DNA from 3 places in the Solibacillus cecembensis genome. Region 3 is predicted to be linked to each of the others. Evidence: predicted binding sites of a transcription regulator. Region 3 holds the regulator's gene; each other region holds the start of a gene.
The links. The regulator LexA, encoded in region 3, represses DNA repair genes until DNA is damaged. The targets are predictions, from matches to a motif close to CGAACATATGTTCG.

Region 1: recA (recombinase RecA) is a predicted target of LexA. The motif match lies at 3,731-3,744, and genes of this name have one in related genera.
Region 2: ACQKIH_RS16110 (Y-family DNA polymerase) is a predicted target of LexA. The motif match lies at 2,444-2,457, and genes of this name have one in related genera.

What each region holds. Positions count from the first base shown of each region.
Region 1 covers NZ_JBNNMF010000001.1:35,417-40,492, reverse strand. The annotation lists gene ACQKIH_RS00185 (DUF3388 domain-containing protein) at 1-483, shown strand, start outside; gene ACQKIH_RS00180 (helix-turn-helix domain-containing protein) at 548-1,462, shown strand; gene pgsA (CDP-diacylglycerol--glycerol-3-phosphate 3-phosphatidyltransferase) at 1,509-2,087, shown strand; gene ACQKIH_RS00170 (competence/damage-inducible protein A) at 2,211-3,464, shown strand; gene recA (recombinase RecA) at 3,829-4,893, shown strand.
Region 2 covers NZ_JBNNMF010000019.1:15,649-20,724, forward strand. The annotation lists gene ACQKIH_RS16095 (hypothetical protein) at 1-353, shown strand, start outside; gene ACQKIH_RS16100 (YhjD family protein) at 451-795, opposite strand; gene ACQKIH_RS16105 (YolD-like family protein) at 788-1,126, opposite strand; gene ACQKIH_RS16110 (Y-family DNA polymerase) at 1,144-2,400, opposite strand; gene ACQKIH_RS16115 (deoxyribonuclease IV) at 2,643-3,530, opposite strand; gene ACQKIH_RS16120 (DEAD/DEAH box helicase) at 3,543-4,844, opposite strand; gene vrrA (VrrA/YqfQ family protein) at 5,024-5,076, shown strand, end outside.
Region 3 covers NZ_JBNNMF010000003.1:262,317-267,392, forward strand. The annotation lists gene glnA (type I glutamate--ammonia ligase) at 1-183, shown strand, start outside; gene ACQKIH_RS04545 (5' nucleotidase, NT5C type) at 364-906, shown strand; gene ACQKIH_RS04550 (prepilin peptidase) at 1,111-1,869, shown strand; gene ACQKIH_RS04555 (gamma-glutamyl-gamma-aminobutyrate hydrolase family protein) at 1,933-2,628, shown strand; gene lexA (transcriptional repressor LexA) at 2,671-3,291, opposite strand; gene yneA (cell division suppressor protein YneA) at 3,450-3,797, shown strand; gene ACQKIH_RS04570 (YneB family resolvase-like protein) at 3,784-4,440, shown strand; gene ACQKIH_RS04575 (glycosyltransferase) at 4,603-5,076, shown strand, end outside.

The sequences.
Region 1 (5,076 bases), on a different contig from region 3:
GAGTTAGGTATTTTAGTTGATTTTATGGCGGAATTATTTAAAAAAGATGGACATAAGCTTATTGGAATCCGAGGAATGCCACGTGTAGGAAAGACCGAGTCCATTGTTGCGGCTAGCGTTTGTGCAAATAAGCGGTGGATATTTATTTCTTCTACAATGATAAAGCAAACGGTTCGAAATACATTGATGGGCGATGAGTTTAATGGTAATAATATTTTTATTTTAGATGGAGCAGTAACGCGTCGTGTCACAGATGAACGACATCAGCAACTTGTGAGAGAAATGATGGGTATGTCTACAATTAAAGTAATCGAACATCCCGATTTATTTGTCCAACATTCACCATATAAAATAGAGGATTTTGATTATATTATTGAATTACGTCATCATCCCGACGAAGAAATAACATATGAAATTATCGAAAAAAATAATGGATTATCTGAATCTGATAATTTTGGTGGATTTGGTAGTTTTAACTTCTAAGTAATTAGGATGTTGCTGCCTTTTTCTATAAGGTATACTAGAAAGTGAATATATTAAGAAGTAGGTGTTTTTTTTGACAGAACTAGGAGCTCGCTTGAAAGAAGCGAGATTAGCTAAAGGCTATAGCTTAGATGATTTACAAGAAATGACGAAAATTCAAAAGCGTTACTTAATCGGAATTGAAGAAGGCAATTATTCAATTATGCCAGGTTCTTTCTATGTACGAGCATTTATTAAACAATATGCTGAAGCGGTTGGACTCGATGCAGATCAACTATTTATGGATTATCGAAAAGAAGTGCCAGAAGTGCAGAAAGAGGAAGTAGCACAGTCCTTTTCACAAAGCCCAAGTCGTCGTAGAATGGCTTCAAGCACTTCAAATAAAACGATGGAAGCCATGCCAAAAATGATTGCGGGTTTATTTTTGATTGTCATTCTTGTCGTTAGTTGGACATTAATGGTCAAAAAATCAGGTGAAAATCCCGATGTCGCAGATAATAGCGATAAACCATTCGAATATGCGCAAAATAATGCAAATAAAGATCAACCAAAAGATACAGCTGACCCGACAAATGAGGAAGGTACAGAAACGGATAACGAACCGGAAGAACCAATCGTAGAAGAACCTATCGTGTCACAAGCCATTACTCCAGGTGCTGTAAATGGAGAAAATACAGTTTATGAAGTATCAGGAACGGATACGTTAAATATTCGCTTGGTAGTTTCAGGTGATACATGGTTAGGTATTCGAAATGAAGCTACTGCAGGGAAAAGAGCAGAAGAACAAATTACGGACCGAGTATACAAAGCGGGAGAAGTTGTGGAGAATGATTCTACAGCAAATGCCTATGCACGCATTCGATTAGGGAATTCAAAAGTGGTAAAAGTATTTGTAAATGATGTAGAATTAACATATGCACAAGATCGTACTACACAAAACATTATTTTGAAGCTAGTTACGGAACAACAAGGACAATAGTCATCTTTAAGATGGCTATTTTCTTTCAAACGAAAGGTGTTAGAAAATGAATATTCCAAATAAGATTACAGTCTCACGCATACTTTTAATCCCAATATTTGTGATTGTAATGATGTTTGATTTCGGCTGGGGTAATATGACGCTGTTTGGTGCAGAAATGCAAGTGAACTATTTTATCGGAGCGTTAATCTTTATTTTTGCTTCAGCAACGGATTGGGTCGATGGTTATTATGCACGTAAGTACGATTTAGTGACAAACTTAGGGAAATTTTTAGATCCATTAGCAGATAAATTACTCGTTTCAGCAGCATTTATTTTACTTGTTGAAATCGATTTAGCGCCTGCTTGGATTGTGATTATTATTATTTCTCGCGAGTTTGCGGTAACCGGTTTACGCTTAATTTTAGCGGGGCAGGGAGAAGTTGTAGCAGCCAATCAACTTGGGAAAGTTAAAACATGGGCACAAATTGTTGCAATTTCAGCGTTAATTTTACACAATACGATATTTACTTTAGTAGGTATTCCATTTGATGATATTATGTTGTATATCGCATTAATTTTCACAGTATGGTCAGGCTGGGATTATTTTTATATTAATCGTCGTGCATTGCTGGAGTCAAAGTAAAATCAATAACTTTGCAATTGATAGGATATAGTTAAAAAATCATCATTTTGGTCTTAACCGAAATGATGATTTTTGGATTATGCAGTTACAAGAATGGAAAATTGGACAGGATGGTGGAGTTTAATGAATGCAGAAGTCATTGCAGTTGGTTCAGAATTATTGCTTGGTCAAATTGCCAACACGAATGCGAAATTTATTTCGAATCAACTATCGGAATTAGGCATTAATGTTTTTTATCATACGGTAGTAGGAGACAATGCCAATCGATTAGTGGAAACGATTAAAATTGCGGAAAGTCGTGCGGATTTAATTATTTTTTCTGGAGGTCTAGGTCCGACGAAGGATGATTTAACAAAAGAAACGATTGCCAAGCATTTGAATACCGAATTAATAATGGATGAAGTAGCTATTCGTTCGATTGAAGCGTTTTTTGCAAAACATCAGCAACCAATGACCGAAAATAATCGCAAGCAGGCACTTGTCCTAAAGGGCTGTGATGTGCTTGAAAATCGTCACGGGATGGCACCTGGAATGCTGTTAGAAAACGATAATCATACGTATATTTTATTACCTGGACCGCCAAAAGAATTAGAGCCAATGTTTCAGTTCGAAGCGAAGCCTAAATTAGCAGCGAAAATGCATGATGGTGCAGTCATTATTTCACATGTCCTACGTTTTTATGGCATTGGTGAAGCAGCATTAGAAGTGCAAGTACAAGCGATTTTAGACGACCAATCGAATCCAACAGTGGCGCCACTTGCCTCTGATGGCGAGGTGACGCTGCGTATTACAGCAAAGGCTGACGATGAGTTAACTGCTTGGCAATTAATTAACGACAAAAAACAGCAAGTTCTAGCGCTTGTAGGGGACTATCACTACGGCAATGATGATGACTCACTGGCATCAAAATTAGTAGAACGATTACTGGATAATAATTTGACGATTGCAGCAGCTGAAAGTTTAACAGCAGGTCTATTCCAATCAGAGCTTGCCGAAGTTCCAGGTGTAGGTGGGACACTGATTGGTGGTGTTGTTACTTATACAGAGCAAGCGAAAATAGAGCAGTTAGGCATTTCAAAAGATTTACTCGATCAACATAGCGTTGTAAGTAGTGAATGCGCAGCAGCTATGGCGGTGCAAGTTAAGAAAAAATTTCAAACGGATATTGGTGTAGGTTTGACAGGTGCAGCTGGTCCGACTGGTCACGGTAATCAACCAGCTGGCACAGTATGGATAGCGATTTGTATCGGGGATGAACAACCACTCACTTATCAATTACACCTTTCTAGCTCACGCAATACGAATCGACTGCGCGCGGTCAAATTTACGTACAGTTTTTTGATGCGCGAATTAGTGAAAAGCGGTTATAAAAAGTGAAAATTATATCAATTACGCCTCGGCGTAATTGCGTCCAGATTTTTTTCGAGTTCGCTCGAAAAGCTCCTCTTAAAAATCTGTGACATCCGCTGGAGCTTAACTTGATTCAGCCGGGGTTTGAACCACCACTGAATAGAATGGCATATTTGGCATTCATCCCCCACTTATAGAAGTAGGGGACTTCTGCTGAATCAAGTTAAATAAATCAAGCAAATTGTCATTTTAAATGAAAAAAGAGGCTGATTTCGTCAGTTTGAAGTGAAAACCGAAAATACGTTCGCTTTTTCTTGCAATGTGATGCCATTACCGAGTATAATAGGAATATAAATTACAAATTAGGCTTTTTTCTTAAGGAGGAAATAATTTGAGCGATCGTAAAACAGCATTAGATATGGCGTTAAAACAAATTGAAAAGCAATTCGGTAAAGGTTCTGTTATGAAGTTAGGGGAAGCAACAGACCGCAAGATGGAAACATCCTCTTCAGGCTCTATTGCGCTTGATACAGCACTAGGTATAGGTGGATACCCACGTGGACGTATTGTGGAAGTTTACGGACCTGAATCTTCAGGTAAAACAACAGTAACGCTTCACGCAATTGCAGAAATTCAAGCAAATGGTGGTACGGCAGCATTTATCGATGCAGAGCATGCATTAGATCCTGTTTATGCACAAAAGCTAGGCGTTAATATTGATGAGTTATTATTATCACAGCCAGATACAGGGGAGCAGGCTCTTGAAATTGCTGAGGCGTTAGTGCGTTCAGGCGCTATTGATATTATCGTTATTGACTCAGTAGCAGCATTAGTACCAAAAGCGGAAATTGAAGGTGAAATGGGTGACTCACATATGGGTCTCCAAGCACGTTTAATGTCTCAAGCACTTCGTAAGTTATCGGGTGTTATTAATAAATCAAATACGTTAGCAATCTTTATTAACCAAGTTCGTGAAAAAATTGGGGTTATGTTCGGAAATCCTGAAACAACTACCGGTGGACGTGCGTTAAAGTTCTACTCGTCGATCCGTCTAGAAGTTCGTAGAGGCGAAGCAATTAAACAAGGTACGGATATTGTTGGAAACAAAACAAAAATTAAAGTTGTAAAAAATAAAGTAGCACCACCATTCCGCACAGCAGAAGTTGATATTATGTATGGAGAAGGGATTTCAAAAGAAGGCGAAATCGTTGATATTGGTGCAGAGTTAGATATTATTCAAAAAAGTGGCTCATGGTATTCTTATAACAACGACCGCATTGGTCAAGGTCGTGAAAACGTGAAACAATTCTTTAAGGAAAATCCAGCAATTCGCGATGAAGTAGCTGAAAAAATCCGTCAAAACTTTGGAATTGGTGAGTTAGGCTACACAATTGGTGCGCATGATAACCAAGAGAAAGAAGAAGAAGAGTTAGACTTATTGAAAGATGAAGAATAAGTAATTCGAATTTTTTTGTTCATCAATAAATAACTTAATTTACTTGAAAAATATCATTTTGACTAACGGTCGAAATGATATTTTTACATATTGGACGCTTTTCATAGCGCAAAAATTGTTTTACAACATTTGGAATGAGCCATATTGCGCAGGAACTAAGATATAAAAATCATATGCAATGCG
Region 2 (5,076 bases), on a different contig from region 3:
AATGTATATCTACTAATGTAGGAACCATTTTAAATGTCACAGGATTCGGTACAATAAAGAGCGTTCAGACAGCTCAAGGTACTTTTACGCTACAGCTTTTGCAAAACTTTGTTGGTGACAATGTGCTTCAATTTAATGCAGCTGGTTTCGATCAAAATGGGATTGATTATTTGATAAGTCTTAACATATCTTTACCAGACGATTTTTTTATTATTTCTTTTTGTAATTCCTGTCATTCGTCATCTCCAGGGATGCTGAACAAAACTTCAAAATCACATAATCTTCGAGAAAATTTAATTAAAGGAAAAATTACGATTATGAGGAATGGGCATATCGAGGTTAAAGAGTTTTAATGGCTATTTTATTCATACCTGGTGGACAGATATCCAGGATTAGGCAGTAACAATAAAGGTTTGTTTTTTTATCATTACTGCCTGTTTTTGTTGAAAATTATATTGAAGTCGCCTTTTGTATGAGCAATTGTTCTACTTCCATTTTTAACACTTGGTTCGCATAGCGAAGGGCTATATCTTCACCAGCCGTTGCAATCGTAACATCACTAAAATGCGCATCAATTTTAACCCATCGAACAATGCGTATCCCCTTATTCGCTAGCTGCCTTTTTTGCACGATATACGCCTCATTTAGACCCTTCATTAACAAATCCGTCCAACGACTATAAAACGCATGCATTTTCAATCCTTCAAGCTTTGAATAATCCTGCTGAAGAGAACGGATGGCCAGATCAAGTACAATAAATTCATGGACGATTGGTCGTTCATCTAAACTAATCATAGCCGTCAACTACTTGTGCGGATTGAATCATTGCAAAATCAACCTTCTTTACAACCGTTTCTGTTTCTACCAACAATTGCTGTTTAGCTATTTCTAACGTTGTAATGACCCCAAGCTCCACAGACCATATTCCCTGCTTAAAAATCGAAAAAGTAACCATTAGCCCTTGCTTATACGCTTGTACAATGGTTTGTTGCAAATCTTCTAGTTCCCATTCTGTTTTTTCTTTCGGTGCTGTGTAAGCTAATTCTTTTTCCCAATCACGCAAACGCTGAATATGCTCTGGTAACATCATTGCCGTCCATTTCATCGTACCCCGGTCTTTATTCATTTCCATTCTACGCCCCTTTACGCAAGATGCCCACCAACTAACCGATTGCGTGCAATTGCTGTACCTGATTTCGTATAGGAGACAGCACGTAAAATCGATGTTGCGCCAAATCGCTCTCGTATGCTGTCCACCGTATGCCCTAAAAGCAAACGCTGCTCTTTGCCTGTATCAAATAAATCTAGCTGAATACTCCGTTCTTGCTCCACATTGGAGATCCGTACGGACAACTGGCGCGCTGGTTCCCCAGCAAAATGTGTATCGAGTAATTCTTTACACACCTTATAAATCGCCATCGTTTCATTTGTTGGTTCCGCAATCGTTTTCGAACGGTAAAAACCTTTCGTCATCGCAGCTTTACTATAAGACAGCCCAAGCGAGATTGTGCGCCCTACATAACCCGCTGTACGTGTACGCCTTGCCACGTCCTCACACATTTCAAGCAGAATCACACAAATTTCAGCGCGTGTCGTGTAATCACGCATTAGCATTTGTCCTTTTCCAAAACTAATTTGCCCACTGACAATCGGCTCTCCAAAGGTCGAATAATCAATCCCATGGGCATGATAGTATAGCTGATTCCCCATCACACCAAACCGTTGTTCCAGCGCCTCCAAGTTCATATTCGCTAAACCCCCGACCGTAAAAATTCCCATGTTATTCAAACTTACTTCCATCCGATGACCAATACCCCACATTTTAGAAAGCGGGCGAACGGACCACAGTTTTTTCGGTATATCCTCATACGTCCATTTTACAAAGCCTGTCTTTTTAGCCTCCAAATCAAGTGCCAACTTGGCCATTAACATGTTCGGACCTAGCCCAATGGCAGAACGAATATGAAATTGCTGAAAAACCGCTTGCTGAATCGCTTTTGCCGTTTTTTCAGGTGATCCCCAGATTTTCTCGCATCCCGTCAAATCAATAAAACTCTCATCAACGCTATACACATGAATCGCCTCTCGTGGAACGAATTGTGCAATGAGCTTTGTTATTGCCATCGACATATCCAAAAAAAATGCCATCTTCGGTTCGAATAAACGGATGTCTGGATGATTGGGTATTTCATAACGTCTATTTCCTGTTTTAATACGAAATCGTTCTTTCATTGGTGGAGATGCAGCTAGTACAATACTTCCAGGCTGCTGAAAATTGCCAATCACTGCGATTGGTACTTTCATGACATCCAGTCCTTCCAACATCGCCATACAACTTGCATAAAAGCATTGCATATCAATACAAATAATCGAACGATTCGGCAACGGACAATTTATCATAAAAGCACCTCCATATAAAACATATGTTCTCGTTTTTATTTTAAGAACAATTGTTCGTTTTTACAAGTGTTAATTTTATCCTCTAAGAAGAGAATTCCCCCTTTATTAGAAATTTTCTACTCTAAAGTTTCTCCACAAAAAGAAAAAACGCAGCACCATTTGATAGGCACTGCGTTTTTTTCTTGCTGTTCAATTGATATCCCTTTTGTAAACGGAATGAATTTTAAAATGTTTAACCAAAACTACCCGCGCATTGCGTCGATTAGCTCTGGTTGGAACTTGCCATCTCGCAACATGGCGATTTCTACTTTGTAAGGCGCTTGCTTATTTTTCGCGTCTGCTCCTACAAATGGCGTTTCTAAAATTTTCGGTACGTGCATTAACTGCGGGTGATGCACAATATAGTGCATCGCTTCAAAACCAAGCTCACCAAAACCAATGTTTTCGTGACGGTCTTTCCCAGCACCACGCACGTTTTTAGAATCATTAATGTGTAGTACTTTTAATCGATCTAAGCCAATTATTTTGTCGAATTCATTTAATACACCATCAAAATCATTAACGACATCGTAGCCTGCGTCATGTGTATGACATGTATCGAAACAAACGGATAATCGTTCATTATTCGTGACACCATCAAAAATACGCGCAAGCTCTTCAAAATTACGACCGATCTCTGTACCTTTGCCAGCCATTGTTTCCAGTGCAATTTGAACTGGATAATCTTGTGAAAGCACTTCATTTAACCCTTCCACAATTCGTGCAATCCCAGCGTCTACTCCTGCACCGACATGCGCACCTGGATGCAACACAATTTGTTTTGCTTCCAGCGCTGCAGTACGTTTAATTTCTTCTTGCAAGAAATTGACACCAAGCTCAAATGTTTCGGGTTTTGTCGTATTCCCTAGATTAATAATGTACGGCGCGTGGACGACAATATTGCTCATACCATGTTCTTGCATATGCATAAGACCTTTTGCAATATTCAATTCTTCAATCGGCTTACGACGCGTATTTTGCGGCGCACCTGTGTAAATCATGAATGTATTCGCTCCATAAGAAAGTGCCTCTTCACTTGCACCAAGTAACATTTTCTTACCGCTCATAGATACGTGAGAACCTAGTAACATCAATATTCCCTCCTATTTATTTGTACGACGTTTAATACGACGCTCGCGTTTTTTAACTTTTTCCATTTCCCATCTCATATTACGTTTATAGCCTGGTTTAACCTTTTTCGGCTTTCGAACAAGAGATATCGCTTTTTGGTCAATTTCGTCGATTTGCTTCACGCGGTTTTTACGTGAGTGACGCTCTTTCAACTCAGTCCATTCACCATTTTTCACATCTTTTTGTACAAATGGAATACCCATTTTTTCGATACGAACAATTGCATCTTCATCTTCTGGCTGGAACAATGTAATCGCTGTTCCTTTTGTGCCAGCACGAGCGGTACGACCTACACGGTGAATGAAAAACTCTAAGTCTTCTGGAAGCTCATAGTTAATCACGTGTGAAATCCCTTGAATATCGATTCCGCGCGCAGCAAGATCTGTCGCTACGATGTATTGGAATTCTAAATCACGAACTTGTTTCATCATTTTTTTACGGTCACGTGGTGATAAATCTCCATGAATTTGTCCTACACGAATGCCTTGCTCTGCTAAAAATGTCGCAACAGACTCAGCATTTTTACGTGTGTTACAAAATACGACTGATAAAAATGGATTAATTCCCTTCATGACTTCCAATAAACGTGCGTTACGTGATTTTGAACGTACAGGTACTAATACAAAATCAATGCCTTCTGCAACGGGGCGCTTATCATTCATATGAATATGCGTAGGTGCATCCATATATTTTTTTAAGAAAGGCTTTAGTTTTTCTGGAATTGTTGCTGAAAATACGAACATTTCCAGCTTATCTGGCATAGTTGAAGCAAAGCCATCAATTTCTTCGATGAAGCCCATATCAAAGGCTAAGTCTGCCTCATCAACGACTAAGATTGGCGCAGTGTGTACAAGTAAGGCGTTTTCTTTTACTAAATCGCGAATACGTCCTGGTGTACCTACAACAATTTGGGGTTGTATTTTTAATCGGTCGATTGAACGTTGTTTATCTGTTCCGCCGATAAATAATTTCGAAGTAATTTCCGTTCCTTCAGTTAACTGGTTTAACGCATCAAAAATTTGTTGCGCAAGCTCGCGTGTTGGCGATGTAATTACTGCTTGCACCTCTTGTTTTCCTTCTTGAATACGTTCCACAATTGGTAATAAAAAACTATGCGTTTTCCCTGTACCAGTATGTGCTTGTCCAATCGCACTTTTTCCTTTTAGTACGAGTGGAATCATTTCTTTTTGAATCGGTGTCGGTTCTGTAAATCCAAGCTTTGCAATAGCGTCCTGCAAAAATGGCTTGAAATTATAATCAGTATATTTTGACATGTTTCGTACCTCCTAACATCTGTCCTATTGTACCATGTTTCGTACATTTAAGTGACCATCTGCATATCATAACGATAAATAGTTTTGTCGTCAAACAGGAATGAGGGAATAGGGAAAAAAAATGCGAATTAATTGTCCATTTTAGCAAAATCATGCTGAATTAAAGAAAGGAGCTTATTATGCGTCCTCCATATTATTATCCATCTGGTTTTATGATGAATCCAATGCAAAT
Region 3 (5,076 bases):
ATTGATAACTTACCAGCAGCATTAGATGATGCTTTAGCGTTACTTGCAAAAGATAAAGTTGTACAAAAAGCATTAGGTCGTCACATTTATGCGAACTTCAAGGAAGCAAAAGAAATTGAGTTCGACATGTATCGCTCAACTGTTCACCAATGGGAACGCGACCAATATTTGAAGATGTACTAAGAAAAATGCGTTGGGGCGATTTGCTCCAACGTTTTTTTACTATGTAATGCCCACAAACACGGTAGCTTTTGTAAAAAAAATATCGCTTGTTTTAGAAATTGTAAAAAGGTAAGGGAATTACTTGTTTCCTGTCTGCTCGTTGATTACACTTAAAGTAGATAGAAAGAGGAGGTCATTTTGTTGAAAAAAAGTATTGCGATAGATATGGACCAAGTGTTGGCCGATTTTTATAAAAAGCTATGCGCTACATATAATGAAAACTTTGGCACAAGCTTTACAAATGAAGAATTTTTACTGACTACACAGCGTGATTTACCAAAAGAGGACGGCAAAAAATTATTTGAGCTTATAAATGAACCTGATTATTTCCGTGATTTAGAGTTGCTCGATCCAGATGCAATTGAGGTTATTAAAGAACTACAAGAGCATTACGAAATTTATATTGCAACTGCAGCGATGGATGTACCAGGTTCATTTAATGCGAAATATGATTGGTTGATGCAATATTTACCGTTTTTGAAAACGCAAAATATCGTCTTTTGTGGAAACAAGGCAGTTATACATACGGATTATTTAATAGATGATAGCCCAGAGCAATTAGTCGCGTTTAAAGGGACAGGTATTATGTATGCCATGCCTTATAATGCAACAGTTGAGGGTTTTGAGCGAGTGAATAATTGGCAGGATGTTCGATCGTATTTTATCGGGCGTTTGGATAGGTAAAGAAAAACGAGTGCTCGTGAGCGCTCGTTTTTTTGTGACGAGAAAATCTAAAGTGGAAAACTGGAAATTGCCAATTTATTAAGTTATTATTATAAAAACTGGAATTTGATAGTTAAAGAAGAAGTATAAACATATGTAATAGTTAACACTAAAACTGTTTTTATTAATATATTGCTAAGGGGAAAATTGGAGGGTTCGTTCGGTATGACAATTACTTTTACCATTGTTGCAGGTATTTTCGGCTTGGTATTCGGTTCTTTTTTCAATGTAGTCGGTTTGCGTATACCTAAAAAGGAGTCCATCATTTCACCCCCTTCCCATTGCACGAACTGTCAGCGTCAGCTAACAATAATCGACCTCATTCCTGTATTTTCGTATGTATTATTGCGCGGGAAATGTCGGGGCTGTGGCGTGCGTTTTTCGCCAATTTATATGATAACGGAGCTTTTGACAGGAGGGTTATTTGCCTTTGCCTTTTGGGAAATTGGATGGCAACCAGAGTTAGCAGTGGCCCTGTTATTTATATCGTTATTAATGATTATTAATGTTTCAGATATTGCGTATATGATCATTCCAGATAAAGTATTATTATTTTTCCTTCCATTTTTAATACTTGCACGCATTTTTGCATCACTCGAACCTTGGTGGGATAGTTTGTTAGGAGCAATTGTTGGCTTTGGTATTTTATTATTCATCGCGGTCGTGTCAAAAGGGGGCATGGGTGGGGGAGACATTAAATTGTTTTTCGTCATCGGACTTGTTCTCGGAACGGTTCAGACGTTGTTGACGCTATTTTTAGCAGCGGTCATCGGTATGTTTGTGGGAATTGTCATCTTAAAAATTCGTAATAAAGGAAGAAAGACGCCTGTTCCATTTGGCCCTTCTATTTCACTTGCTGCAATCATTGTCTATTTTTACGGCGAGCCCATATTACAGTGGTATGGATCGCTTTTTAATTTTTAAACATTCACACAAATTTGACTATTAATGGTATGCTACTAATATCAAATTTTGGGGAGGAAAATAATGAAACCTGTTATTGGGCTAACGATGCATCCTGTAGAAGGAAAGAAAGAGATTAATAATACATACATTCATGCGATTAAAAGAGCTGGAGGCACGCCTATTTGTTTGCCTGTTATTAACGAGGGAAATGTTGAGCAAATATTAGATATTGTGGACGGTGTTGTATCAATTGGTGGCTATGATGTGAATCCATTAATTTTTGGACAGGAACCCCATTATAAGCTCGGTGTTGTCATTGATGAACGCGATAAAAGCGATATACTCATTATGAAGCGCGCATTTGAACGGGAAATACCGATTTTAGGCATTTGTCGTGGTGAGCAAGTGATGAACGTAGCATTTGGTGGAACCTTATATCAAGATATTGATACGCAAGTGGAAAATGTATTGAAGCATACACAAGTATCCATGCGTCATGAAGTCACGCATACAGTGGAGCTTGAGCAATCGAAGCTACAGCAAATTATCGGGGCCTCCTCGATTTTAACGAATTCCTTCCATCATCAAGCTGTCGATGTAGTAGCTGATGGATTTATTGTCAATGCCCGTGCAAAAGATGGAGTCATTGAAGGGATTGAGCATCCAACGCATCCATATTGTATTGGTGTACAGTGGCATCCAGAAGGTCTTGAAAATGATGCTCCTTCTGAGAAACTATTTAAAAGCTTTATAGATGCATCGATAAAGAAACAATAGAAAAAGCCGCAAACGATTCAAACGTTTGCGGCATACTTGTTTTTAATGCACGTTGCGGTATAATCCAACAACTTTCCCAAGAATCGTTACTTGGTTTACGAGTATCGGATCCATCGAACTATTTTCAGGTTGTAAACGGAAATACGATTTTTCCTTATAGAAGCGCTTTACTGTTGCTTCATCATCTTCTGTCATAGCCACGACAATTTCCCCGTTATTTGCAGCAGAGCATTTTTTAACGATTACGTAATCGCCATTTAAAATACCAGCCTCAATCATAGATTCACCCATAATTTCGAGCATGAACAATTCATCCTCCGAAGAACCATATGTATCGGGTAGTGGAAAGTATTCCTGAATATCTTCAATGGCAGAAATAGGAAGTCCGGCCGTTACTTTGCCAATTAGTGGCACATGGATAACGCCTTGCTTTGGGATGGTTGGGTCTCCTTGCTCAAGAATTTCAATGGCACGTGGTTTTGTCGGATCTCGACGAATGAGCCCTTTACTTTCTAAACGAGCTAGATGTCCATGGACAGTTGAACTTGAAGCTAAACCAACAGCTTCACCGATTTCTCGGACAGAAGGTGGGTAGCCTTTTGTACGAACTTCATCTTTTATAAAAGCTAAAATGGCTTCTTGACGCTTCGAAATTTTTGTCAACACACTCACCTCTTTAATAAGTAGTTTTATTAAATTTAGTATATCAGTATGCGAACAAGAATGCAAACATAGGTTCTAAAAGGGGTTGACAAAAACGTATGTTCCTATTATTATAAGAACATATATTCCGAACGTACATTCTAAAGGGGCGATTTATTATGGGTAAAATGAAGTTAAATGGCTTTACAACAATGTTCTTCTTATTTTCATTTCTGTTTCTTGCATTTATTATAGCGAAAGACGAACAAATTACTTCATACGAACACATTACCATCGAACAAGGAGATACTTTATGGTCGTTAGCTGGGCAATATCGTGGTAAAATGGCAGAGCATGATTGGATTGTCACGGTAAAAAAGGAAAATGCATTGCGTGATGGGAAAATTATAAGTGGGCAGCTGTTATTAGTACCTATCGTAAAAAACTCCAAACATATCGTAGGGTTATCTGAATCACCAGAAATACATACTATTAAAGTAGCGAGTGAAACTAATGAATCAAAATAAAGCAGTCATTTATTGTCGTGTGAGTACCGACAAATCAACACAAGAGACGTCGTTAACACGACAGCAAGAAGAATTGACACAATATGCACGGTCACATGGCTATACAGAATGGCAAGTATTTCTCGATCAACAGAGTGGCTATGAGGTTGACCGAGATGGCTTACTCGACATGCTTGACTACATGAAGGCATTCGATATTAAAGCGCTATTTGTGCAAGACGAGACACGTTTAGGACGTGGCAATGCGCGGATGGCGGTACTACACCTTATTCAAAAACAGGAAGCGATGGTTTATTCGTTAAACGATGCGGGTCTATTAGCATTGAATGAAATGGATACGATGCTGCTTGAAATTTTAGCAGTCGTGGAAGAATACCAGCGCCGTATGCATAACGCTAAAATTCGACGTGGCATGCGCCGTGCCGTTGAAAATGGATATAAACCAGAAAATAATTTGAAAAACAGAGGCAATCAGGAAGGTAGAGAACGTAAAGAAGTACCAATTGAAGAAATTGTGAATTTACGTCAAAAAGGGCTCACTTTTTTAGAAATATCAAATACGTTAACAGGACTTGGTTATCAAGTAAGTAAGGCGACTGTCCATCGACGTTATATTGAACATATTGACAGACTTGAAGAGTAATCACTTGCACTTCGAGTCTTTTTTCATTAGCTAAAAGTAAGAGAATTACTTTAACTGGAATTTCTTGCATGAATATGGCGTAAATGTTGCACAGTAATTGCTAGCATTTATTAATTATGAATCCGACTAGCTGCATATAATTCAGTTAGGGAGGAATGAAGTATGACAAAAAAAATTAAGTTTTCCATTATTATTCCTGCACATAATGAAGAAAAGTATATTGGGAAATGTTTGGATTCAATCGTTGCGGCTTCAAAAGGATATACAAATCAAGTTGAGATTATCGTTGTATTAAATCGATGTACGGATAAAACCGAGGAAATTGCAAACTCATATCATTGTATTACATTGAGAAATGAAGATAAAAACTTGTCTAAAATTCGAAATGCGGGTGCTGCAATTGCAAATGGTGAAATAATAATTACGATAGATGCGGATACCCAAATGTCAGAGGACCTACTAACTAATGTAGAGCAATTATTAGCCTCCGGGAATTACATAGGCGGTGGTGCAAACGGGAAATTTGAAAGAATGTCTCTAGGTATTGTCGTTTCGGCGTTATTGCTCATTGTTCCTTTACTTTTCAAGTATGGAGCCATATCAGTAGGGATTTTTTGGTGCTACAAAAAAGACTTT